DNA from 3 places in the Serratia sp. TSO36 genome. Region 2 is predicted to be linked to each of the others. Evidence: predicted binding sites of a transcription regulator. Region 2 holds the regulator's gene; each other region holds the start of a gene.
The links. The regulator Fur, encoded in region 2, represses iron uptake genes when iron is present. The targets are predictions, from matches to a motif close to ATAATAATGAGAACNACTATCAA.
Positions count from the first base shown of each region.

Region 1: fepD (Fe(3+)-siderophore ABC transporter permease) is a predicted target of Fur. The motif match lies at 2,909-2,931, and genes of this name have one in related genera.
Region 3: entS (enterobactin transporter EntS) is a predicted target of Fur. The motif match lies at 3,261-3,283, and genes of this name have one in related genera.

Region 1 covers NZ_JBJZOU010000021.1:121,847-129,628, reverse strand. Annotated here, with positions in the region: gene ACK3CV_RS18160 (ABC transporter ATP-binding protein) at 1-783, opposite strand, end outside; gene fepG (iron-enterobactin ABC transporter permease) at 801-1,838, opposite strand; gene fepD (Fe(3+)-siderophore ABC transporter permease) at 1,838-2,893, opposite strand; gene fepB (Fe2+-enterobactin ABC transporter substrate-binding protein) at 3,108-4,115, opposite strand; RNA gene ACK3CV_RS18140 (RtT sRNA) at 4,311-4,434, opposite strand; tRNA gene ACK3CV_RS18135 (tRNA-Lys) at 4,510-4,585, opposite strand; tRNA gene ACK3CV_RS18130 (tRNA-Val) at 4,593-4,668, opposite strand; tRNA gene ACK3CV_RS18125 (tRNA-Val) at 4,707-4,782, opposite strand; tRNA gene ACK3CV_RS18120 (tRNA-Val) at 4,811-4,886, opposite strand; gene gltX (glutamate--tRNA ligase) at 5,181-6,596, shown strand; partial or broken gene ACK3CV_RS18110 (formate/nitrite transporter family protein) at 6,663-7,448, opposite strand; tRNA gene ACK3CV_RS18105 (tRNA-Ala) at 7,757-7,782, shown strand, end outside.
Region 2 covers NZ_JBJZOU010000009.1:245,851-253,632, forward strand. Annotated here, with positions in the region: gene chiP (chitoporin ChiP) at 28-1,431, shown strand; gene chiQ (ChiQ/YbfN family lipoprotein) at 1,478-1,804, shown strand; gene ACK3CV_RS06500 (beta-N-acetylhexosaminidase) at 1,818-4,475, shown strand; gene fur (ferric iron uptake transcriptional regulator) at 4,723-5,169, opposite strand; gene fldA (flavodoxin FldA) at 5,499-6,038, opposite strand; gene ybfE (LexA regulated protein) at 6,303-6,590, opposite strand; gene ybfF (esterase) at 6,847-7,620, opposite strand.
Region 3 covers NZ_JBJZOU010000004.1:27,676-35,457, forward strand. Annotated here, with positions in the region: gene ACK3CV_RS01890 (enterobactin synthase subunit F) at 1-3,183, shown strand, start outside; gene entS (enterobactin transporter EntS) at 3,360-4,616, shown strand; gene ACK3CV_RS01900 (isochorismate synthase) at 4,828-6,033, shown strand; gene ACK3CV_RS01905 ((2,3-dihydroxybenzoyl)adenylate synthase) at 6,041-7,669, shown strand; gene ACK3CV_RS01910 (isochorismatase) at 7,673-7,782, shown strand, end outside.

The DNA.
Region 1 (7,782 bases), on a different contig from region 2:
GTAGCGGCCGCGCGGGATCACCAGCGGCGTGTGGGACAGCGGATCGTCGATGATCATGCACGGCATGCCGAATACACGCTCAACCAGCTCGGCGGTGATGATCTCCGCCGGTTTCCCCTCCGCCACGATCTTGCCGTCGCGCATAGCGATGATGTGATCGGCATAGCGGCAGGCGTGGTTGAGATCGTGCAGCACCGCGATGAGGGTTTGGCCGTGCTCGCGGTTGAGCTGGCGGAACAGATCCAGCAGCTCGATCTGATGCGCGATGTCCAGATAGGTGGTCGGTTCATCCAGCAGCAGCAGCGGCGTTTGCTGCGCCAACGCCATCGCCACCCAGACGCGCTGGCGCTGCCCGCCGGACAGCTCGTCGACGCTGCGGTCCGCCAGCTGGCCGACGTTGGTGGCCGCCATGGCGGCTTCCACCGCCTGTTTGTCGGCCTGCGTCCACTGTTTCAGCAGGCTCTGGTGCGGGTAGCGGCCGCGCGACACCAGATCCGCCACGGTAATGCTGTCCGGTGCGATCGAGGTTTGCGGCAGCAGCCCAAGCTCGCGCGCCAGCGCCTTGGTGGCGAAGTTGCTGATGTTCTTGCCGTCCAGCATCACCTCGCCGGCGCTGGGTTTCAGCAGGCGGCATAGGGCGCGCAACAGCGTCGATTTGCCGCAGGCGTTCGGCCCGACGATCACCGTGAAGGCGCCGTCGGGGATCGCCACGCTCAGATCGTCAGCGATGATTTTATTGTCGTAGCCCAGCTTCAGATGCGAGGCGTGCAGGCGGTGGCTCATGGCATTGTCATTCTTCATTATCTGCGGGCCTCACGGATGAGCAGCCAAATCAGGTACAGACCGCCGATGCAGACGGTCACGACCCCGACCGGCAGTTGGATCGGTGCGAAAAGATGTTGGGACACTACGTCGGCGCCGAGCAGCAGCGCCGCACCCATCAGCGCCGAGGACGTCAGGGTGACCGAGGATTGGCCGGCCAGGCGGCGGGCGATCTGCGGCGCCGCCAGCGCGATGAAGGAAATCGGCCCGGCGGTGGCGGTGACGGCGGCGGTGAGGGTGACGCCGAACAGCATCAGCCACAGCCGGCTGCCTTCGGCGTTCACGCCCAGCGCGCGCGCCGTATCGTCGCCCATTTCCAGCAGCTGCAGCCGTTTGCCCATCAGCAGCGCGGCCGCGGCCGCCAGCACGATGAACGCCGTGGCGGGTTGGGCTTTCTGCCAGGTCATGCCGTTGAGCGAACCGGCCTGCCACATGGCGGCGTCCATGGCGCGCTCCAGCGAGGCGGTGATGATCAGCCAGGTATTGGTGGAGACCAATACCGCGCTGATGGCGATGCCGACGATGATCAGCCGGAAGCCGGCGATGCCTTGCCGCCAGGCCAGCAGGTAGATGGCCAGCGCGGCGAGAATGCCGCCGGCCAGCGCGCCGCCGGCGATGTAGTAATAGCCGCCGTTGAACAGGGTGATGGCGATCAGCGCGCCGGTGTAAGCCCCCATGTTAAAGCCAATCACGTCCGGGCTGCCGAGCGGGTTGCGGATAATCGACTGGAAGATGGCGCCGCTCATGCCGAGCGCGGCACCTAACAGCAGCGCCATGGCGATACGTGGCAAGCGCCATTGGGTGACCACGGTGACCAGATTTTTCGGCGCCTCGCCGCTGAGCGCGGCAAAGACCTGCTCCAGCGAGAGCTGCAGCGTGCCGTAGCACAGCGCGGCAACGGCCATCGCCAGGCACAACGCCAGCAGCGAAAGGTTGACCAGCAGCAGGCGCAGCGGCATGCGCCAGTTGATGACGCCGTCCGGGCGGCCGATATGCAACGTGTGGGGCAGACTCATCACAGCCCCCCCAGCGTTTTCTTGCGGCGCACCAGCCAGATCAGCACCGGCGCGCCGATGAAGGCCGCCACGATGGAAACCCGCAGCTCACCGGCCGCCAGCAGACGGCCGACCACGTCGGCGCACAGCAGTAAAATCGGCGCCAGCAGCATGGAGTAGGGCAGGATCCAGCGCTGGTCGGGGCCGACCCACCAGCGGGCGATGTGCGGCACCATCAGGCCGATAAAGCTGATTGGGCCGACGGTGGCGGTTGCCGCGCCGCACAGCAGCGTGATGGCGATCACCGCGATGACCTGAGTCAGCACCACGCGCGCGCCGAGCGCGATAGCCAGATCTTCCCCCATGCCGATGGTATTCAGCGGCCGGGCGATGAGCAGCGTCAGCAGGCAGCCGAGCAAAATGGCGGGGGCGGTGACCGGCAGCGTGGACAGCGTGCGGATATCCAGCGTGCCGGCCTGCCAGAAGCGCAGTTGGTCGAAGGTTTGCGGATCGATCAGCGACAGCCCGGTGGTGATGCCGAGCAGCACCGCGCCGATCGCCACGCCGGCCAGCGTCAGCCGCACCGGGTTAATGCGCCCGCCCGCCAGCGTGCCGATCAGGTAGACCAGCAGGGTGGTGAGGGCGGCGCCGACAAAGGCGTAGGCCATATAGCTTTCGGTGGTGGCGGCGCCGAAAAACATGATGCCGATGACCACGGCGAAGCTGGCACCGGCGTTGATGCCGAGCACGCCGGGATCGGCCAACGGATTGCGCGTCAAGGCCTGAATCAGCGCGCCGGCGGCGCCGAGCGCCATGCCGGCCAAGATGCCCGCCAGCGTACGGGGCACCCGGGCGTTGAGAATGATGGTGCTGTCGGAACCGCTCGCGGCGCCCTGCAGGCTGAGCCAGACGGTGTGGAAGGGGATGGCTTTGGAACCCAGCATCAGGCTGGCAATGATGCACAGCAGCAACAGCGCCAAGCCGATACCGAACCCGGCGATGCGTTTGAAGCCACTGGCGTAAGCTGCGTGCGGTGCGGACGAAAGCGTCCGCTCAGTCGGAGTGGGTACGTTCACACCGGTAACTCCTGTATGATTTTTATTCTCATTGTTATTTGCGTTCATGCGGGCGCTAATAGTAGCACGAGTTTACGCCCGCATGCACCCGCCGGTTGGTGGCGCAGGTGCGTTGACGATGTTAATAACTATTGATATTTCAATTGATTGAATGTGAACGGTTGCCCTGTTTATGGCAAACGTCGGCAGGAGGCTGACCCGCCGACGGCGTGGTTCAGGGCTTTTTGAACAGCCGTTCGATTTGGTTCAGCATGTTGGTGGCGCTGTAGTAATCGAGGCGGAAGGTATCGTTGCCGACGGCATAGACGTGCCGCTGTTCCACCGGCTCCAGATGTTTGAGGAACGGGTTGGTCAGCACCTCTTGCACTTTGCGCTCGTTGGTGGCGAACAGGATCAGCGTTTTGCCGTTCAGGCCCTCGGCCATTTTTTCGCCGGAGATCTGGATGATGTCATGGCGTTTACCCATGCTGGTGTTGCCTTTGGCGCTTTCCGGCGGGGTGGCCAGCTGGAAGCCGAGCTGCGTCAGCAGCTTGCCCTGGGCGGAACCCGGCGTCCACAGCATGGCCTCGCGGCCGTTGTCGGCATACACCAGCGGAGTGGTCGGCTGCGGCGGCAGCGCGATCGCCTGCTTCACTTGCTCCACGCGCTGTTCGAAACGATCCTCCGCCTGTTTGGCGCCGGCTTCATGGCCGGTGATCTCGCCGAGCTCGCTGGCCAGCTGCTGCCAGCTCTTGTCGCCATAGTCGAGCACCAGCGTCGGCGCAATGGCGGACAGCTGGTCATACAGCTTCAACGCCGAATCACCGCCGGTGGCGGCGACGACGATCAAATCCGGTGCGGCGGCGGCGACGGCTTCGGCATTGGGCTCCACCTGGTACAGCCGTTCGACGTGGCGCTGTTTGGCCACTTCGCTCCACTGGGTAAAGAAGCCTTGCTTATCGGCCACCAGGGGATTTGGGCTGGTGGCGGCGCTGGCGACCACCGGGGCGTCGATAGCCAGCAGCGTGCCGGTAATGGTGACGCTGGTGGACACGATGCGCTGCGGCGGTTTTTCCAGCGTGAATTTCCCTTTGACGCTGTCGATGGTGCGCGGCCAACTGCTGTCGGCAGCGGGGGCGGACGGTTTCTGCCCGTCGCTCTGGTCGTCCGGGCCGCAGCCGCTGAGCAGCAGGCTGGAAGTGGCGATAAATGCAATGAACAGCTGGCGTAAGGATAGGGTCATGAGCGGGCTCTTTCTTTCCTTGAACTAAGGCTTATCAATCCGGCGGCGGATTGGCTGCGTGGTGGATGCCCGCTAATTTACCATCCAAGCCGGCAAAATGATAACCATTCGTATCTCAGCGCGTGGTGAATGAAGAAGAAAGGGATATCGATCGGCAGAAACGAAAAAAGCGCCAAAAGGCGCTTTTCTCTGAATTGGTGGGTCGTGCAGGATTGATTCGGCCTTTGGCCTCACCCTGCGGGCAACGCTGCGCGTTGTCGTATCGCTGCGCGATGCTCGAACCGCTACGGTTCTTCATCCTTCACGACTCGGTAAACTATGCCTGCGAGAAGATGAAGTCAGAGTTGGGTGGCGCAGAAACGAAAAAAGCGCCAAAAGGCGCTTTTCTCTGAATTGGTGGGTCGTGCAGGATTCGAACCTGCGACCAATTGATTAAAAGTCAACTGCTCTACCAACTGAGCTAACGACCCGCAGAAGTGGTGGGTGATGACGGGCTCGAACCGCCGACCCCCTCCGTGTAAAGGAGATGCTCTACCAACTGAGCTAATCACCCACTTCAGGACTTCCAGGCACTGCTAAACGAGAGAATGATGGTGGGTGATGACGGGCTCGAACCGCCGACCCCCTCCGTGTAAAGGAGATGCTCTACCAACTGAGCTAATCACCCTCATTCGTTCTCATTTTTCTCAACAAGATGGTGGGCGATGACGGGCTCGAACCGCCGACCCCCTCCGTGTAAAGGAGATGCTCTACCAACTGAGCTAATCGCCCCGTCTTGTTGGAGTCGCATTATAGGGATAGTTCAAAGTGAGTCAACGGTTTTTAAAATGATTTCAATCGTTCGCCGCAAATTTAGGCAGGGCGCGATAATTATCGCCAACGGCGCCGATTCTTTGCGCAACGCTATGCGAAACTCGCCGCAAAACGCGCGAAATCGACCGGTGCAATATCGTGTCGGCGTTGAGGAATTAGCGCGTGGTGATACAATGTCGTCCACTCTTTTTTCAATTCCGAGCAATCGTCGGCAACCGCCGACACGCGTTGCGTAATAAGGCAGTGAACCCAATGAAAATCAAAACCCGTTTTGCACCGAGCCCGACCGGCTATCTTCACGTCGGCGGCGCGCGTACCGCACTTTATTCCTGGTTGTTCAGCCGCCATGCGGGCGGTGAGTTCGTTCTGCGTATCGAAGATACCGATCTGGAACGCTCTACCCAGGACGCGATCGACGCAATTATGGATGGCATGAACTGGTTGAACCTGGATTGGGATGAAGGCCCGTATTTCCAGACCAAGCGTTTCGATCGTTACAACGCGGTCATCGACGAGATGCTGGAGCAGGGCACTGCCTATAAATGTTATTGCTCCAAGGAACGTCTGGAAGCGCTGCGCGAGAAGCAGATGGAAAACGGCGAGAAGCCGCGCTACGACGGCCACTGCCGCGACAGCCAGTGCAGCCACACCGACGACGAGCCACACGTCGTGCGCTTCCGCAACCCGCAGGAAGGCTCGGTGATCTTCGATGATAAAATTCGCGGCCCGATCGAATTCAGCAATCAGGAGCTGGACGATCTGATCATCCGCCGTACCGATGGTTCGCCAACCTATAACTTCTGCGTCGTCGTCGATGACTGGGACATGGAAATCACTCATGTGATCCGCGGCGAAGACCACATCAACAACACCCCGCGCCAGATCAATATTCTCAAAGCGCTGGGCGCGCCGGTGCCGGAATACGCACACGTGTCGATGATCCTCGGCGACGACGGTAAAAAATTGTCCAAGCGTCACGGCGCCGTGGGCGTTATGCAGTACCGCGACGACGGCTATCTGCCGCAGGCGCTGCTGAACTACCTGGTGCGTCTGGGCTGGTCCCACGGCGATCAGGAGATCTTCTCCATCGATGAGATGAAAGAGTTCTTCACGCTGGAAGCGATCAACAAATCCGCCAGCGCGTTCAACACCGAAAAGCTGCAGTGGCTGAACCACCACTACATCAACCATATGCCGGCGGAAGAAGTGGCGGTGCATCTGGCGTGGCACGTTGAGCAACTGGGCCTTGAAACCCGCAACGGCCCGGAACTGAAAGACATCGTCAAGCTGCTGGGCGAGCGTTGCAAAACGCTGAAAGAGATGGCGGAGTCTTGCCGCTACTTCTATGAAGACTTCAGCGAGTTCGACGCAGACGCGGCCAAGAAGCACCTGCGCCCGGTGGCGCGTCAGCCGCTGGAAGCGGTGCGCGCCAAGCTGGCCGCCATCACCGTCTGGACGCCGGAAAACGTGCACGACGCCATTCAGGGCACGGCGGATGAGCTGGGTGTCGGCATGGGCAAAGTCGGTATGCCGCTGCGCGTTGCGGTGACCGGCGCCGGCCAGTCGCCGGGCATGGACGTGACCGTGCATGCGATCGGCCAGAAGCGTTCGCTGCAGCGCATCGACATGGCGCTGGCTTACATCGCCGAGCGCGAAGCGCAAGCCTGATTTGCTGATACGCCTTAAAGAAAAAGCCCCGTGGAGCGATCCCGGGGCTTTTTTCATGGCGGTGTGTCAGGCTTGCTCGCCGGTCGGCAAACCCGGGCGGTAGGCGAGGAAATACATCAGCCCGACAAAACCGGCGCCCCCCAGCGCGTTGCCGAGAAATACCGCGACGAAATTGGGCAGATACTGCTCCCAGCCCATGCCGCCGGCAAAGATGGCCGCCGGGATGATGAACATATTCGCCACCACGTGCTGGAAGCCGATGGCGACAAAAGCCATGACCGGGAACCACATGCCGATCACTTTGCCCGGCACATCCTTGCTGGCGAAGGCTAACCACACCGCCAGGCACACCAGCCAGTTGCAGCCGACGCCGGAAATGAAGGCGTGCAGGAAGTCCGCATCCACTTTGGCCTGCGCGATCGCCAGCGTCTTATGCAAGAACGCGCCTTCGGTCAGGCCCAGCAAATGGCCGAAGAAGTAGGCGACGGCCAGGCTGCCGGCCAGGTTGGCCAGGGTGACCCAAAACCAGTTGCGCAGCACGGCGATGGCGGGGATTTCGCGGGCAAACCAGGCCATCGGCAAGGTCATCATGTTGCCGGTCAGCAGTTCGCCGCCGGCCAGAATAGTCAGGATCAAACCGATAGGAAAGACCGCGGCACCCAACAGGGCGCCGAAAGAGCCCTATTCGGCCGGCAGGGTGCCGATGACGTGAATATCCAGCAGAAAGCCGGTGGCAATAAAGGCGCCGGCGAGAAAGCCCAGAATCAGCAGATTAGCGAGCGGGGCGCGGCTTTTGTTTACCCCGGCCTGAACGGCGAGGGCGGCGATTTCTTTTGGTGAATGCAAAGACATGACGGACTCGGTTTATAGTAATGAAGTTTATGGCGCGGGCAGTCTATGCCGCTCGGGAGTCCGACTCAAGCGCATTTCGTTAACATTCCATTAATTAAAAATCAATGTGATATGCAGGGTCTTTTGCCATTTTGAGATGTAGCGCGCAAAATGGATGAACTCTGCGCAAAGTGATGATTTTTTGGCGCCAAAGATGCTGATTTGGCGGCTTTTTCAACGCTTGATTCAGTAATTCAATTTAGCCGTTGACAGCTTTGAGCGGGTTTCATATTATGCGCCCCGTTCACAGCACAAAGTGATTGTGGAACGGGGCTATAGCTCAGCTGGGAGAGCG
Region 2 (7,782 bases):
TAAGTTAAGTCAAAGAGGAATTTCAATATGGGTACGCACGGTGCTCAGCGTAAAACGCTGGCGCTCGCAGTCGCGGGCGCGCTGTTGGGAACAGGGTTTGCCATGGCGCCTGAGGCGAAAGCCGCAGGGTTTATCGATGATTCCACGCTGACCGGCGGCATCTATTACTGGCAACGTGAGCGCGACCGTAAAGATCTCAATCCGGACAGCAAGGATTACAACCAATATACCACCAACCTGTCGCACTCCACCGCCAACCTGAGCCTGGATTTCGCTTCGGGCTACGCCTGGGATATGTTCGGTCTGGACGTCGGTGCCTTCACCGCCATCGAGCTGGCGGAATCCAGCGCCAGCGGCCACCCGAACGAGATCGCGTTTTCCTCGAAAAACCGGACCTACGACGAAGACTATTCCGGTGACAAGGGCGGCATCAGCCTGTACAAAGCCGCCGCCAAATTCAAATACGGCCCGGTCTGGGCGCGCGCCGGCTATATTCAGCCGAGCGGCCAAACCCTGCTGGCGCCACACTGGAGCTTTATGCCGGGCACCTATCAGGGGGCCGAAGCCGGCGCCAAGTTCGACTACGGCGATGCCGGCGCGTTGAGCTTCTCCTACATGTGGGCCGACAAATACAAGGCACCGTGGCATATCGAGGTGGACGACTTCCGCCAGAACGACAGGAAAACCCGCGTCTCCTACCTGCACTCGCTGGGCGCCAAGTACGATTTCAAAAACGATCTGGTGCTGGAAGCCGCCTTCGGCCAGGCGCAGGGATACGTGAATCAATACTTCTCTAAAGCGTCTTACAAATTCGATCTGCTGGGCAACCCGCTGACCACCAGTTACCAGTTCTACGGTGCGGAAGACCGCATCAGCGACAAGAACGATCCGAACAGCATCTACGACGGCCTGGCCTGGCTGCAGGCGCTGACCTTCGGTTACACCACCGGGCAGTTCAACTGGCGTCTGGAAGGCACCATGGTCAAGGCGGAAGGCAACCAGGGCTTCTTCCTGCAGCGCATGACCCCAACCTACGCCTCGTCCAACGGCCGCTTGGACGTGTGGTGGGATAACCGCTCCGACTTTAACGCCAACGGCGAGAAAGCGGTGTACGCCGGCGTGATGTATGACCTCAGTAACTGGAACCTGCCGGGCATGGCGGTCGGCGGCTCCTACGTTTACGCCTGGGACGCCAAGCCGAGCACCAACCCGATCTACGATCAGACCCAGCGCCTGAAAGAGAGCGCCTGGAGCCTGGACGCGATGTACACCATCCAGGAAGGGCGCGCCAAGGGCACGCTGATCAAGCTGCACTACACCCAGTATGACAACCACACCAACATCCCGAGCTGGGGCGGCGGTTACGGCAACATCTTCCAGGACGAGAAAGACGTCAAGTTCATGGTCATCGCGCCATTCACCATCTTCTGATGCGTTCCCCGGCCTCGCCGCCGGGGGCAGTTAAGGGAATTCAACGATGAAAAAAATCATGCTGATGTTGGCGGCCGCCGCGGCCTTGAGCGCCTGTGCGCAACCCGCCGCGCCGCCGGAAGACGCCAAATTGAAGCAGGCTTACAGCGCCTGCATCAACACCGCCGAAGGTTCGCCGGAGCGTCTGCAGCCCTGCAAGGCGGTGCTGAACGTGCTGAAGCAAGAGAAGCAGCACCAGCAGTTCGCCGCGCAGGAAACGGTGCGGGTGATGGATTATCAGAACTGCATTATGGCGGTTCACAGCGGCAATGGTCAGGCTTACGACGCCAAGTGCGGCAAGCTGTGGCAAGAAATTCGCGATAACAATAATTAAGAAGGACAAGAACATGAACGCATTCAAACTGAGCGCATTAGCCGCTTTGACGGCAACGATGGGATTCCTGGGCGGCATGGGAAACGCCATGGCCGATCAACAACTGGTGGATCAACTGAGTCAGCTGAAGCTGAACGTAAAAATGCTGGATAACCGCGCCGGCGAAAACGGCGTGGATTGCGCGGCGCTGGGCGCCGACTGGGCTTCTTGCAACCGGGTGTTGTTCACCCTCAGCAACGACGGCCAGGCAATCGACGGCAAAGACTGGGTCATCTATTTCCACAGCCCGCGCCAGACCCTGCGGGTGGACAACGATCAGTTCAAGATAGCTCACCTCACCGGCGATCTGTACAAGCTGGAGCCGACCGCCAAATTCAGCGGTTTCCCGGCCGGTAAGGCGGTGGAAATTCCAGTGGTGGCCGAATACTGGCAGCTGTTCAGAAACGACTTCCTGCCGCGCTGGTATGCCACGTCCGGCGACGCCAAGCCGAAAATGCTGGCGAATACCGATACCGAAAATCTGGATCAGTTCGTGGCGCCGTTCACCGGCGACCAGTGGAAGCGCACCAAGGACGACAAAAACATTCTGATGACGCCGGCTTCGCGCTTTGTCAGCAATGCCGATCTGCAGACGCTGCCTGCCGGCGCGCTGCGCGGCCAGATCGTGCCGACGCCGATGCAGGTGAAAGTACACGCGCAGGACGCCGATCTGCGTAACGGCGTGGCACCGGATCTGAGCACGCTGGTCAAGCCGGCGGCGGACGCCGTCAACCAGCGCTTTGCGCTGCTGGGCGTGCCGGTTCAGGCCAACGGCTATCCGATCAAGACCGACATTCAGCCGGGCAAGTTTAAAGGCGCGATGGCGGTGTCAGGCGCCTATGAGTTGAAAATCGGCAAGAAAGAGGCGCGAGTGATCGGTTTCGATCAGGCCGGGGTGTTCTACGGGCTGCAGTCGATCCTGTCGTTAGTGCCGAGCGACGGCAGCGGCAAGATCGCCACGCTGGACGCCAGCGATGCGCCGCGCTTCGAGTATCGCGGCATTTTCCTCGACGTGGCGCGCAACTTCCATAAGAAGGACGCGGTGCTGCGCCTGCTGGATCAGATGGCGGCCTACAAGCTCAACAAATTCCACTTCCACCTGAGCGATGACGAAGGCTGGCGCATCGAGATCCCCGGTTTGCCTGAGCTGACGGACGTCGGCGGCCAGCGCTGCCACGATCTGAGCGAAACCACCTGCCTGCTGCCGCAGTACGGCCAGGGGCCGGACGTCTACGGCGGCTTCTTCAGCCGTCAGGACTATATCGACATCATCAAATACGCCCAGGCGCGCCAGATTGAAGTGATCCCGGAGATCGACATGCCGGCGCACGCCCGCGCCGCGGTGGTCTCGATGGAAGCGCGCTATAAAAAGCTGCATGCCGCCGGGAAAGAGCAGGAGGCCAACGAATTCCGCCTGGTGGATCCGACCGATACCTCCAACACCACCTCCGTGCAGTTCTTTAACCGCCAGAGCTACCTGAACCCGTGCCTGGACTCTTCCCAGCGCTTTGTCGACAAGGTGATCGGCGAGATCGCCCAGATGCATAAAGAAGCCGGCCAGCCGATCAAGACCTGGCACTTCGGCGGCGACGAAGCGAAAAACATTCGCCTGGGCGCCGGCTACACCGACAAGGCGAAACCGGAACCGGGCAAAGGCATCATCGATCAGAGCAACGAAGACAAGCCGTGGGCCAAGTCGCAGGTGTGCCAGACGATGATCAAAGAAGGCAAGGTGGCCGACATGGAGCACCTGCCGAGCTACTTCGGCCAAGAGGTCAGCAAGCTGGTGAAGGCGCACGGCATCGACAGAATGCAGGCCTGGCAGGACGGCCTGAAAGACGCCGAGAGCGCGAAGGCGTTCGCCACCTCGCGCGTGGGCGTCAACTTCTGGGATACCCTGTACTGGGGCGGTTTCGATAGCGTCAACGACTGGGCCAACAAAGGGTATGAAGTGGTGGTTTCCAACCCGGACTACGTCTATATGGACTTCCCTTATGAGGTGAACCCGGACGAGCGAGGTTACTACTGGGGCACCCGCTTCAGCGACGAGCGCAAGGTGTTCAGCTTCGCGCCGGACAACATGCCGCAGAACGCGGAAACCTCGGTCGACCGCGACGGCAACCCCTTCAGCGCCAAGAGCGACAAGCCGTGGCCGGGCGCCTACGGGCTGTCCGCTCAGCTGTGGAGCGAAACCCAGCGCACCGATCCGCAGATGGAATACATGATCTTCCCACGCGCGCTGTCGGTGGCGGAACGCGCCTGGTACCGCGCCGGTTGGGAGCAGGACTATCGCGCCGGCCGCGAATACAAAGGCGGGGAAACCCACTTTGTCGATACCAAGGCGCTGGAGAAAGACTGGCTGCGCTTCGCCAATATTCTGGGCCAGCGTGAACTGGCCAAGCTGGACAAAGGCGGCGTCGCTTACCGTCTGCCGGTGCCGGGCGCGCGCGTAGCGGGCGGCAAGCTGGAGGCGAATATCGCGCTGCCGGGATTGGGCATCGAGTATTCCACCGACGGCGGCAAGCAGTGGCAGCGCTATGACGCCAAGGCCAAACCGGCGGTTTCCGGTGACGTTCAGGTGCGTTCGGTCAGCCCGGACGGTAAACGCTACAGCCGTGCCGAGAAGGTTTAAGCCCAGTGCAACGGCCTGCTGCCCCGGCGGCAGGCCGTATAACGAAGGGGGAATGCATCTGCCTTCGCGCGTGTCGGCGCGGGGCGGACGTTGAAGTGAGAGTAGTACGTGGAGTCGCAGTGCCGCTGCAATTGTGATATTTCATGACATGATTTTCCCCGGCTTGTCCGGGGATTTTTTTGCCCGTTGCACGGCGGGCATAAAAAAACCGCCTCGGTGTGAGGCGGTTTTTCATAGCCGGTCAGGCTTATTTCTTGTCGTGCAGCGTTTCGTCTTCACGACAGTCACCGGTTTCGCAGTGGCCGTACAGGTACAGGCTGTGGTTGGTGAGCTTGATGCCGTGCTGCTTGGCGATATCACGCTGGCGAACTTCGATGGATTCGTCGCTGAATTCGATCACTTTGCCGCAGTCCAGGCAAATCAGGTGATCGTGGTGATGCTGTTGGGTCAGCTCGAACACGGACTTGCCGCCTTCGAAATTGTGACGTGTCACAATGCCCGCATCGTCAAACTGGTTCAGTACGCGATAAACCGTTGCCAGCCCGATCTCTTCGCCCATATCAATCAGTTTTTTGTACAAATCTTCCGCACTGACGTGATGGCATTCCGGATTTTGCAGTACTTCCAGGATTTTGAGTCGCGGAAGCGTGACTTTTAAGCCGGCCTTCTTCAGTGCGATGTTGTTGTCGGTCATGCGAATTCAGTCCTGTTACTATGCTAATCAAGTTGAGGCGTACTCGCCTGTGGCATCGGTCGGCACAAAGAGTTAATGCGTCTCATTATAGAACCGGTTGTACTAAATAGAAACCGCCGGTTGTTAACAAAGATATAATTGCACTATTGCATGTTTTGCATGCAACGCCTTGATGGATGGGATAAACCGATATCTCAGTCTACCGTGACGGGGTGGGAAGTTACAAATCTGTAGCTTCTATCGCAGCAATCCCTGCTGCCGATGACGGCCCTGTGGGCACACTATGCACTTTACAGGGCCTTTGTTCAACCTTTCGCCAGTGCCGGGGCTTAGCCGACGATATCGGCCAGGCTCAGCTCTTCGACGATCTGTTTGACCCAGGCGTCCACGCGCTCGTTGGTCAGCTCCGGCTGACGATCTTCGTCGATCGCCAGACCGATGAAGTGATTGTCGTCCGCCAGGCCTTTGGAGGCCTCGAAGTGGTAGCCTTTGGTCGGCCAGTGGCCCACGATGGCCGCGCCGCGCGGTTCGATGATGTCGCGGATGGTGCCCATCGCGTCACAGAAGTATTCCGCGTAGTCTTCCTGGTCGCCGCAGCCGAACAGCGCCACCAGTTTGCCGTTGAAGTCGACTTCTTCCAGCGTCGGGAAGAAATCATCCCAGTCACACTGCGCTTCACCGTAGTACCAGGTCGGGATACCCAGCAGCAGGATATCGAACCCTTCCAGGTCTTCTTTGCTGCTTTTAGCGATGTCATGCACTTCAGAGACGTCGTCGCCAAACTGTTTCTGGAGAATTTTCTGGATCATTTTGGCAATGTTTTCGGTATTGCCAGTGTCGCTGCCAAAGAAAATGCCTACAGTAGCCATATCGCGTATAACCTTTAAATTCAAGTAATTGCATTACTCGACGCCGGCACTGCCGCCGCTGACGCCGATTAAAATGATGCCATGGCAAGAGCCTTTCGCCTCCGGGGCGGGCGCCGACAGGCGCAGTCTCTAGCCGGTAAATGCGTATCATGCCAGAAAGTGGCGCCGGGGTTTTATCGCATTTATGCGATGCCGGAGAATGAAGAAAAGCGTGGTCGATCCGGCGTTGTCCTTAACGCCGCGCCGCGCGTGCGGCCGAAGAGATCAATGTTCCGGCTGTTCTTCCGCCAGTTGTGCCAACAGCATCTGCTCGATGAGTTCGCTGCGGCTGATGTTGCGCTGTTCCGCCAGTTTGTTCAGGGCGTCCACCGCATCCGCGTTGATTTTCAGCTCTACGCGCCGCAATCCACGCACTTTATCGCGCCGTAACTGATTGCGCTTATTGATTCTAAGCTGTTCATCGCGGGAGAGCGGGTTGGTTTTCGGGCGCCCCGGACGGCGTTCATCTGCGAACAGATCCAGCGTCGTGCGATCCGTTTGTTCTTTTGCCATAGGTAGCGGTACTGCAAGGGAGTTTGCATCAAAAAGCGCTCGCACGCTTCCGGAGGCATCGGTTAACACACTTCGGGCCAATAAACCCTAACCCAAATTCACCCCCGAACCGGCGTTCGCGAACGCGCTGGCGCGGCGGCAAAATTATAGCGCGCCATATTACCCCAGCAGATGGAGCGGCGACAATGCCTAACTGCGGGCTAAACGCGCTAAGCCGTTATCTTTAGCGCGTTTTTTCGCCAGGAAAGCGTGTTTTTCAGGCTTCGTCGAGGAAACGGTGGATGGCGCGCAGCACCGCTTCCGGTTTTTCGGCGTGCACCCAATGGCCGGTGCCGGCGACGACGTGCGCGCGAGCCTGCGGGAACTGGCGGGCGATGTCCGCACGATAGCTGTCCTGCACATACGGCGACAGGCCGCCGCGAATGAACAGGGTCGGGTGCGGCCAGGCCGGGACTTCCTGCCAGCCGGTGATGTCTTCGTAGCGTGCGATCAGCACCGGCAGGTTGAAGCGCCATTCGCCGTTGTGGAAGGACTTCAGCAGGAACTGGATCACGCCTTCTTCCTGCAGGTAGTCGCGCATCAGCTCGGCGGCCGCCTGGCGCTGGGTGATGCCGGCGGCGCTGACGGCCTTCAGCGCGGCGAAAATCTCGTCGTGGCGGCGGGTCTGGTAATTCACCGGCGCGACGTCGATAACGATCAGCCTGGCGACGCGCTCGGGCGCGATGGCGGTCAGCGCCATCGCCGCTTTGCCGCCCATCGAATGGCCGATGACGATCGCTTTCTCCAGCTGCAGTTCGTCGAGCAGCGCCAGCAGATCCTGCGCCATGGCGGGGTAGTTCATGTCGTCGGCGCGCGGGGAGAGGCCGTGATTGCGTAGATCTACCTTGATCACCGTGTGCTGTTTATGCAGATCGCGCGCCAGCACGCCCAGGTTGTCCAGATTGCCGAACAGCCCGTGGATCAGCAGCACCGGCAGCGCGTCTGACTCGGCGGCCAGCAGTTGATAATGTAATTTCATGGCGAAGTTCATACTGAGAGAGATTCAGATTAGGGTATCATGATTGAATCGCACGATGAATCATGCGGAATTTTCGCGGCGCGGGCTTGGCAGTGCCGGCTATAGGTATTAGTCTGCATTTGCCGTCCGGAGGCACATTGTTGTGTTCGCCCCAGCGCTTTTAACCTTATAATC
Region 3 (7,782 bases), on a different contig from region 2:
GGCGCGCAGCAGAAGCTGAACGCCGCCGATATGGCAGTGGCGCTGGTGGCGCTGTGGGTATCGCGCCTGAGCGGCCAACCGAGTTTCAGCGCCGGTTTTATCTTCATGCGCCGTACCGGATCGGCCGCCCTGTGCGCCGCCGGGCCGGTGATCAACGTGCTGCCGATGGAGATGCATCTCGAGCCGCAGGCCACGCTGTATGAGGCCGCCGCCCGCATCAGCCGCGAGCTGAAAACGGTGCGCCGCCATCAGCGCTACGACGCCGAGCAGGTGCAGCGCGATCTGGGGCGCATCGGCGACGGCGAACCGCTGTACGGCACGGTCTTCAACTTCAAAATGTTCGATTACCAGCTGGATTTCGCCGGTATCGAAGGCATCACTCACGATCTGGCCTCCGGGCCGGTGCGCGATCTGGAGATTGCGCTGTTTATCGACGAGCACCATCAGTTGAAGGTGGAGCTGCTGGCCAACGCCGAGCGTTACGGTCGCCAGGAACTGCAGGCGCACCTGCAGCGGTTGCCGCTGCTGCTGGCGCAGTTCGCCGCGCAGGCAACGTTGCCGATCGGCGAAGCCGATATGCTGACCGCCGACGATCACGCGCTGCTGGCGCGGGTCAACGACACGGCGCACCCGGTGCCGGCGACCACGCTGAGCCAGTTGCTGGCGCAGCAGGCGCAAACCACGCCGGACGCGCCGGCGCTGGCGGATGCGCATTTCAATTTCACCTACCGCGAAACGCGCGAGCAGGTCATGGCGCTGGCGCGCGAGCTGGTTGCGCAGGGCGTGCGGCCGGGCGACATCGTGGCGGTGGCGCTGCCGCGTTCGGTGTTCCTGTCGCTGGCGTTGATGGCGATCGTGGAAGCAGGCGCCGCCTATCTGCCGCTGGACACCGGTTATCCGGACGAGCGGCTGGCGATGATGCTGGAAGACGCCGCGCCGCGGCTGGTCATCACCAACCCGGCGCAGCAGGCGCGGTTCGCCGACAAGGGCGAAATTTTGCTGTATGACGCGCCGCTGCCGGCCGATCACGCCGCCGGGGTGGCGATCGCGGGCCCGACGCCGAACCATGCGGCCTATATCATCTTTACCTCCGGCTCCACCGGGCGCCCGAAAGGCGTGCTGGTCGGCCATCAGGCGATCGTCAACCGCTTGCTGTGGATGCAGCACCAGTATCCGCTGGGGGCGGACGACGCGGTGCTGCAGAAAACGCCGTGCAGTTTCGACGTCTCGGTGTGGGAATTCTTCTGGCCGCTGATGGTTGGCGCCCGGCTGGTGATGGCGCCGCCGGAGGCGCACCGCGATCCGCAGCAGCTGCAACAGCTGATCGCGCAGCACCGCATTACCACGCTGCACTTCGTGCCGTCGATGCTGGCGGCTTTCGTTGCCGCTCTGGACGACGACGCGGCGGTGGCGAGCTGCGCCGAGCTGCGCCAGGTGTTCTGCAGCGGCGAAGCGCTGCCGGCGGAGCTGTGCCGCCTGTGGCAAAGCCGCACGGCGGTGCCGCTGCACAACCTCTACGGCCCGACCGAAGCGGCGGTGGACGTGACCTGGCATCCGGCCTACGGCGACGCGCTGGCGAAGGTGACCGGCGCCAACGTGCCGATCGGCCTGCCGGTGTGGAACACGGGGCTGCGCATTCTTGACGCGCGCCTGCGGCCGGTGCCGCCGGGCGTGGCGGGCGATCTGTATCTGACCGGCGTGCAGCTGGCGCACGGCTACCTTGGCCGGCCGGATCTGACCGCCAGCCGCTTTGTCGCCGATCCGTTCGGCGAGGGCGGGCGCATGTACCGCACCGGCGACGTGGCGCGCTGGCTGCCGGACGGCGCGGTGGAATATTTGGGCCGCAGCGACGATCAGCTGAAGATCCGCGGGCAGCGGATCGAGCTGAGCGAAATCGACCACGCCTTGCTGTCGCTGCCGGGCGTGCGCCAGGCGGTGACGCACGCGCTGGTGCTGCAGGGCACGCCGGTGGACGCCGGCGGCGATGCGCGCCAGCTGGTGGGCTATCTGGTGATGCAGCCTGGCGCGAGCTGGGATGCGGAAGCCCTGCGCGCGGCGCTGGCCGACCGGCTGCCGCCGCACATGGTGCCGGTGGCGCTGGTGGAAATGAGCGATTTGCCGCTGAGCGCCAACGGCAAGCTGGATCGCAAGGCCTTGCCGCAGCCGCAGGGCGGCGAGCGCAAGGCTGGGCGGCCGCCGCAGGCCGGGCTGGAAAGCGAGATCGCGGCGGTATTTGCCCGATTGCTGCAGCGCGAGCAGGTGTTCGCCGATGACGATTTCTTCGCGCTCGGCGGCCATTCGCTGCTGGCGATGCGGCTGGCGGCGGAGCTGCGCCGCGATCTGGGCAAGGCGGTGTCCGTCGGCCAGGTAATGGTGGCGTCGCGCGTCGAGCAGCTGGCTGTCTTGTTAGCGGAAGATCGCACGCAGGAAGAGGCCGATCGCAGCGGCTTCGACAGCGTATTGCCGCTGCGCGTCACCGAGGGGCCGACGCTGTTCTGTCTGCACCCGGCGTCCGGTTTCTCTTGGCAGTTCAGCGTATTGCCGCGCTATCTCGATCAGCACTGGTCGCTGGTCGGTATCCAGTCGCCGCGGCCGGACGGCCCGCTGGCACTGAGCGAAGATATGGATCAGGTGGTGGATGCCCACCTGCAGACGGTGTTGCAGGTACAGCCGCATGGGCCGTACCACTTCATCGGCTACTCGCTGGGCGGCACGCTGGCGCAGGGCATCGCCGCCCGGCTGCAGGCGCGCGGCGAGCAGGTGGCGTTCCTCGGCCTGCTGGATACCTATCCGCCGGAGACCCAAAACTGGGACGTGATGCTGGACGACAACGTGTTGAAGGAGGTGCAGCGCGAGCGCGAGCAGTTCCTGGCGGTGTCGCAGGATACGCTCGATCCGGCGCTGGGCGAGACGCGCACCGCGATGTTCGACAGCATTGAAGCCAACTACGCCGACTCGGTGCGGTTGTTGTCGCACACGCGTACCGCCCGTTTCCACGGCCAGGCGACGCTGTTCGTCGCCAAACGCACGCTGCAGGAAGGGATGGACGTGCAGCAAACCTGGTCGCAGTACGTCGATGCGCTGCAGGCGCACGAGCTGGACTGCGCGCATGTCGATATCGTTTCGCCGGCGTCGTTCAAAGTGCTGGGGCCGCTGCTGAACCGGATCTTGCGCACGCTGTAATCGCGTCCGTCATCTCGCCGCCAGGCACGGGGATGACCCCGCGTGTGGCGGCGTTTCTTGCGGTTGCTCACGGTTGAATATCAATGAGTTTTATTATCATTATTGATTTCGCCATCTGTGCTAGCATAGCGCCCCGCAACTGCAGAATCCCCGTTTAACGATGTGGTGAATAACCGATGAGTAGCAAACCCTCCATCCTGCTTGATTTTAGCCTGCTGAAAACCAACCGGGCTTTCCGCGCGGTATTCTGCGCGCGCTTTATTTCCATCGTGGCGCTGGGGCTGATGGCGATCGCCATCCCGGTGCAGATCCAGGCGTTGACCGGTTCCACCCTGCAGGTCGGGCTGGCGGTGACGCTGGCCGGCGGCGGCATGTTCGCCGGGCTGCTGATGGGGGGCGTATTGGCCGATCGCTATGAGCGGCGCCGACTGATCCTGTTCGCGCGCTCCACCTGCGGCATCGGCTTCGTCGGCCTGTGCCTCAACGCCCTGTTGCCGTCGCCTTCGCTGGCGGCCATTTATCTGCTGGCGGTGTGGGACGGCTTCTTCGGCGCGGTGGGGGTGACGGCGCTGCTGGCGGCCACGCCGGCGCTGGTGGGCCGCGAAAACATCGTGCAGGCGGGCGCCATCAGCATGCTGACGGTGCGCTTCGGCTCGATCCTTTCTCCGGCGATCGGCGGCCTGGTGATCGCCCATATGGGCATTGCCTGGAACTACGGCCTGGCGGCGTTCGGCACCCTGCTGACGCTGCTGCCGCTGCTGAGCCTGCCGCAGCTGATGCCGCCGCCGCAGCCGCGTGAACACCCGCTGCGCGCGCTGGCGGGCGGTTTCGCCTTCCTGTTCCAGAACAAGGTGATCGGCATGGTGGCGCTGATCGGCGCGCTGCTGACCATGGCTAGTGCGGTGCGCGTGCTGTACCCGGCGATGGCGGAAGGTTGGCACATCGACGCCGCCCACCTCGGCTATATGTACGCCGCCGTGCCGCTCGGCGCCGCCATCGGTGCTTTCACCAGCGGGCGCGTGGCGCACGTGGCGCGCCCCGGATGGGTGATGCTGCTGACGGCGATCGCGGCGTTCGCCGCCATTGGCCTGTTCGGCCTGATGCCGTGGTACAGCCTGGCGTTGCTGTGCCTGGTGGCGTTCGGCTACCTGAGCGCGCTGAACTCGCTGCTGCAATACGGCCTGATCCAGAGCCTGACGCCGGATAACTTCCTCGGCCGCATCAACGGCCTGTGGACGGCGCAAAACGTGGTGGGCGATGCGCTGGGCGCGTTGCTGCTGGGGGCGATGGGCGCCTTTATGCTGCCGGCGATGAGCGCCAGCGGTTTCGGCTTCGGCGCGGCGCTGCTCGGCATCCTGTTGCTGTTCGCCATGACCGGTTTACGCCAGGTGACGCTGCACAAACCGGAGCCGCAGCCCGCCACAGAAAAGTAGTCGAACGCGTTAAGACAACGCTGTGGGATCAAATAGCAATGCTTATCATCGGCATGCGTAAAACCCACAGCGTTTATGTCATGATTTTGAAATGAAAGAAGTGCTTACGTTTATTGACATGGCAAATATCGGCGAGTAATTTAGCGCGGAATTAACTCAAATGATAATCATTATTATATTGGTTATCACTTCAAAATCTGAGGGCGAAGCGATGGATACTGCCGTGAACGACATCAATCGAAAGGAAATGCAGGAGCGCGAAGAACACCGGTTCGCCGCTGATTTTTCTCCGGCGTCGGGCTTCTTCTTTACCTCCCCTTTCCGCAGCTTGACCACCACCGGATGTTTCAGCCGCATTCGCCTGCCGGCCGCGGACGGCGCCGACCTGAACGGCGAGTTCCAGCGCAGCGTGCGGCAGGCGTTTGCCGAGGCTCGTCAGGCCGGCATCAAAAATCCGCTGCTGTGCGGCGCTATCCCGTTCGATACCCGGCAGCCTTCGGCGCTGTTTATTCCGCAGCAGAGCCGCTGGTTCGATCGCGCCGCTTTTATGGCCGGCGTTCAGCCGGCGGCAGAGGGGCCGGAGCTGGCTGGCATAACGGAGCTGCCGCAGCAGCAGCCGTTCATGAACATGGTCAGCGATGCCGTTGACGCGATGAAGGCCGGTGAGCTGGATAAAGTGGTCTTGTCGCGCCTGCTGGAGATCGAAACGCGCCGGCCGGTGGATCGCCATGCGCTGATGGCGCGCGTGATCGCCCAAAACCCGCACGGTTTCCACTTCCACGTGCCGCTGGAGCAGGGCGCGCTGTTGGGCGCCAGCCCGGAGCTGCTGTTGCGCCAGGACGGTGGCCGTTTCTATTCCAACCCGCTGGCCGGTTCCGCCCGGCGCGAGGCCGACCCGCAGCGCGATCGCGAAGTGGGGGAGCGGCTGATGGCCTCGGCGAAAGATCGCCACGAGCATCGCATCGTCACCGAAAGCATGCGTGACGTGCTGGCCGGCCGCTGCCGCTACCTGAACGTGCCGCACACCCCCGAATTGTTGACCACCACCACGCTGTGGCACCTCTCCACGCCGATCGACGGCGAGGCAGCGTCTCCAGACGAAAATGCCCTGTCGCTGGCCTGCCTGCTGCACCCAACGCCAGCGCTGTGCGGCATGCCGACGGCCGAGGCGCACGCCCTGATCGGCAAGCTGGAGCCGTTCGATCGCGGCCTGTTCGGCGGCATCGTCGGTTGGTGCGATGACGAAGGCAACGGCGAGTGGGTAGTGACTATCCGCTGCGGCACCGTTGACGGCAACCGGGTGCGTCTGTTCGCCGGCGCCGGCATTGTGGAAGACTCTTCACCCGAATCTGAATGGCATGAAACAGGCACCAAACTCAGCACCATTCTGCGTGCCTTTGGTATGAATCAAGGATAACGACAAGATGAGCATTGCCTTTACCCCCTGGCCGGCGGAGTTTGCCAGCCGCTATCGCGAACGCGGCTACTGGACTGACAAGCCGCTGACCGAGATCCTCGATCGCCAGGCCAACAACGACGCCCCGGCGATTATCGACGCCCAGGGCAGCCTGACCTACCGCGAGTTGCAACAGCGCTCCGATCGCCTGGCGGCCGCTCTGCTGCGCCGCGGCGTAAAATCCGGCGATACCGCATTGGTCCAGCTGGGCAACGTGGCGGAGTTCTATATCGTGTTCTTCGCGCTGCTGAAAATTGGCGTGGCGCCGGTCAACGCGCTGTTCAGCCATCAGCGCAGCGAGCTGAACGCCTATGCCGAGCAGATCAAACCGGCGCTGCTGATCGCCGATCGCCAGCACGCGCTGTTTGCTGACGATCAATTCCTGAGCGCCTTCCGCGATGCGCATCCTTCGCTGCGGGTTGTGGCGCTGCGCAGCCAGCCCGAGGGCGAGCTGGCGCTGGCCGCCTGGCTGGACGAAGCGAGCGACGGTTTCGTCGCGCAGCCTTCCGCGGCCGATCAGGTGGCGTTCTTCCAGCTTTCCGGCGGCAGCACCGGTACGCCGAAGCTGATCCCGCGCACCCACAATGATTACTACTACAGCATTCGCCGCAGCGTGGAGATCTGCCGTTTCGACGCGCAGACCCGCTATCTGTGCGCGCTGCCGGTGGCGCACAACTACCCGATGAGTTCGCCGGGCGTGCTGGGCGTGTTTTATGGCGCCGGGCTGGTGGTGTTCGCCGCCGATCCGGACGCCGGGCAGTGCTTCCGCCTGATCGAACAGCACCAAATCAACGTGACGGCGCTGGTACCGCCGGCGGTCACGCTGTGGCTGCAGGCGATCGAAGAGTGGGGCGGCAATGCCCAGCTCGCCAGCCTGAAACTGCTGCAGGTGGGCGGCGCCAAATTGGGCGAGACGCTGGCGGCGCGCATTCAGAACGAAATCGGCTGCCAACTGCAGCAGGTGTTCGGCATGGCAGAAGGGCTGGTGAACTACACCCGGCTGGACGACGACGAACGCCACATCCTGACGACGCAAGGGCGGCCGATGTCGCCGGACGACGAGGTGTGGGTGGCGGATGACGACGGCAATCCATTGCCGGCGGGCGAGGTCGGCCGGTTGATGACGCGCGGGCCTTATACCTTCCGCGGTTACTACCAGAGCCCGGCGCACAACGCCGACGCCTTCGACGCCGACGGTTTCTACTGCTCCGGCGATCTGATCAGTATCAGCGAAGACGGCTACATCACCGTGCAGGGGCGGCAGAAAGATCAGATCAACCGCGGCGGGGAGAAGATCGCCGCCGAGGAGATCGAGAACCTGTTGCTGCGTCATCCGGACGTGATCAACGCCGCGCTGGTATCGATGCCGGACGCGCTGATGGGGGAGAAGAGCTGCGCCTATATCATCGCCAACGCGCCGCTGAAGCCGGTGGTGCTGCGCCGCCACCTGCGCGAGCAGGGCGTGGCGGACTTCAAACTGCCGGATCGCTTTATTCAGGTGGACAGCCTGCCGCTGACCCCGGTCGGCAAAGTGGACAAAAAACGGCTGCGCCAGCAGCTCGACGCGCAACTACAGACTCAGGCTCAGGGAGATTAATCGATGGCCATTCCAAAACTTAATGACTACGCGCTGCCGACGGCGGACGAACTGCCGCAAAATAAAGTCACCTGGCAGGTAGAACCGCAGCGCGCCGCGCTGCTGATCCACGA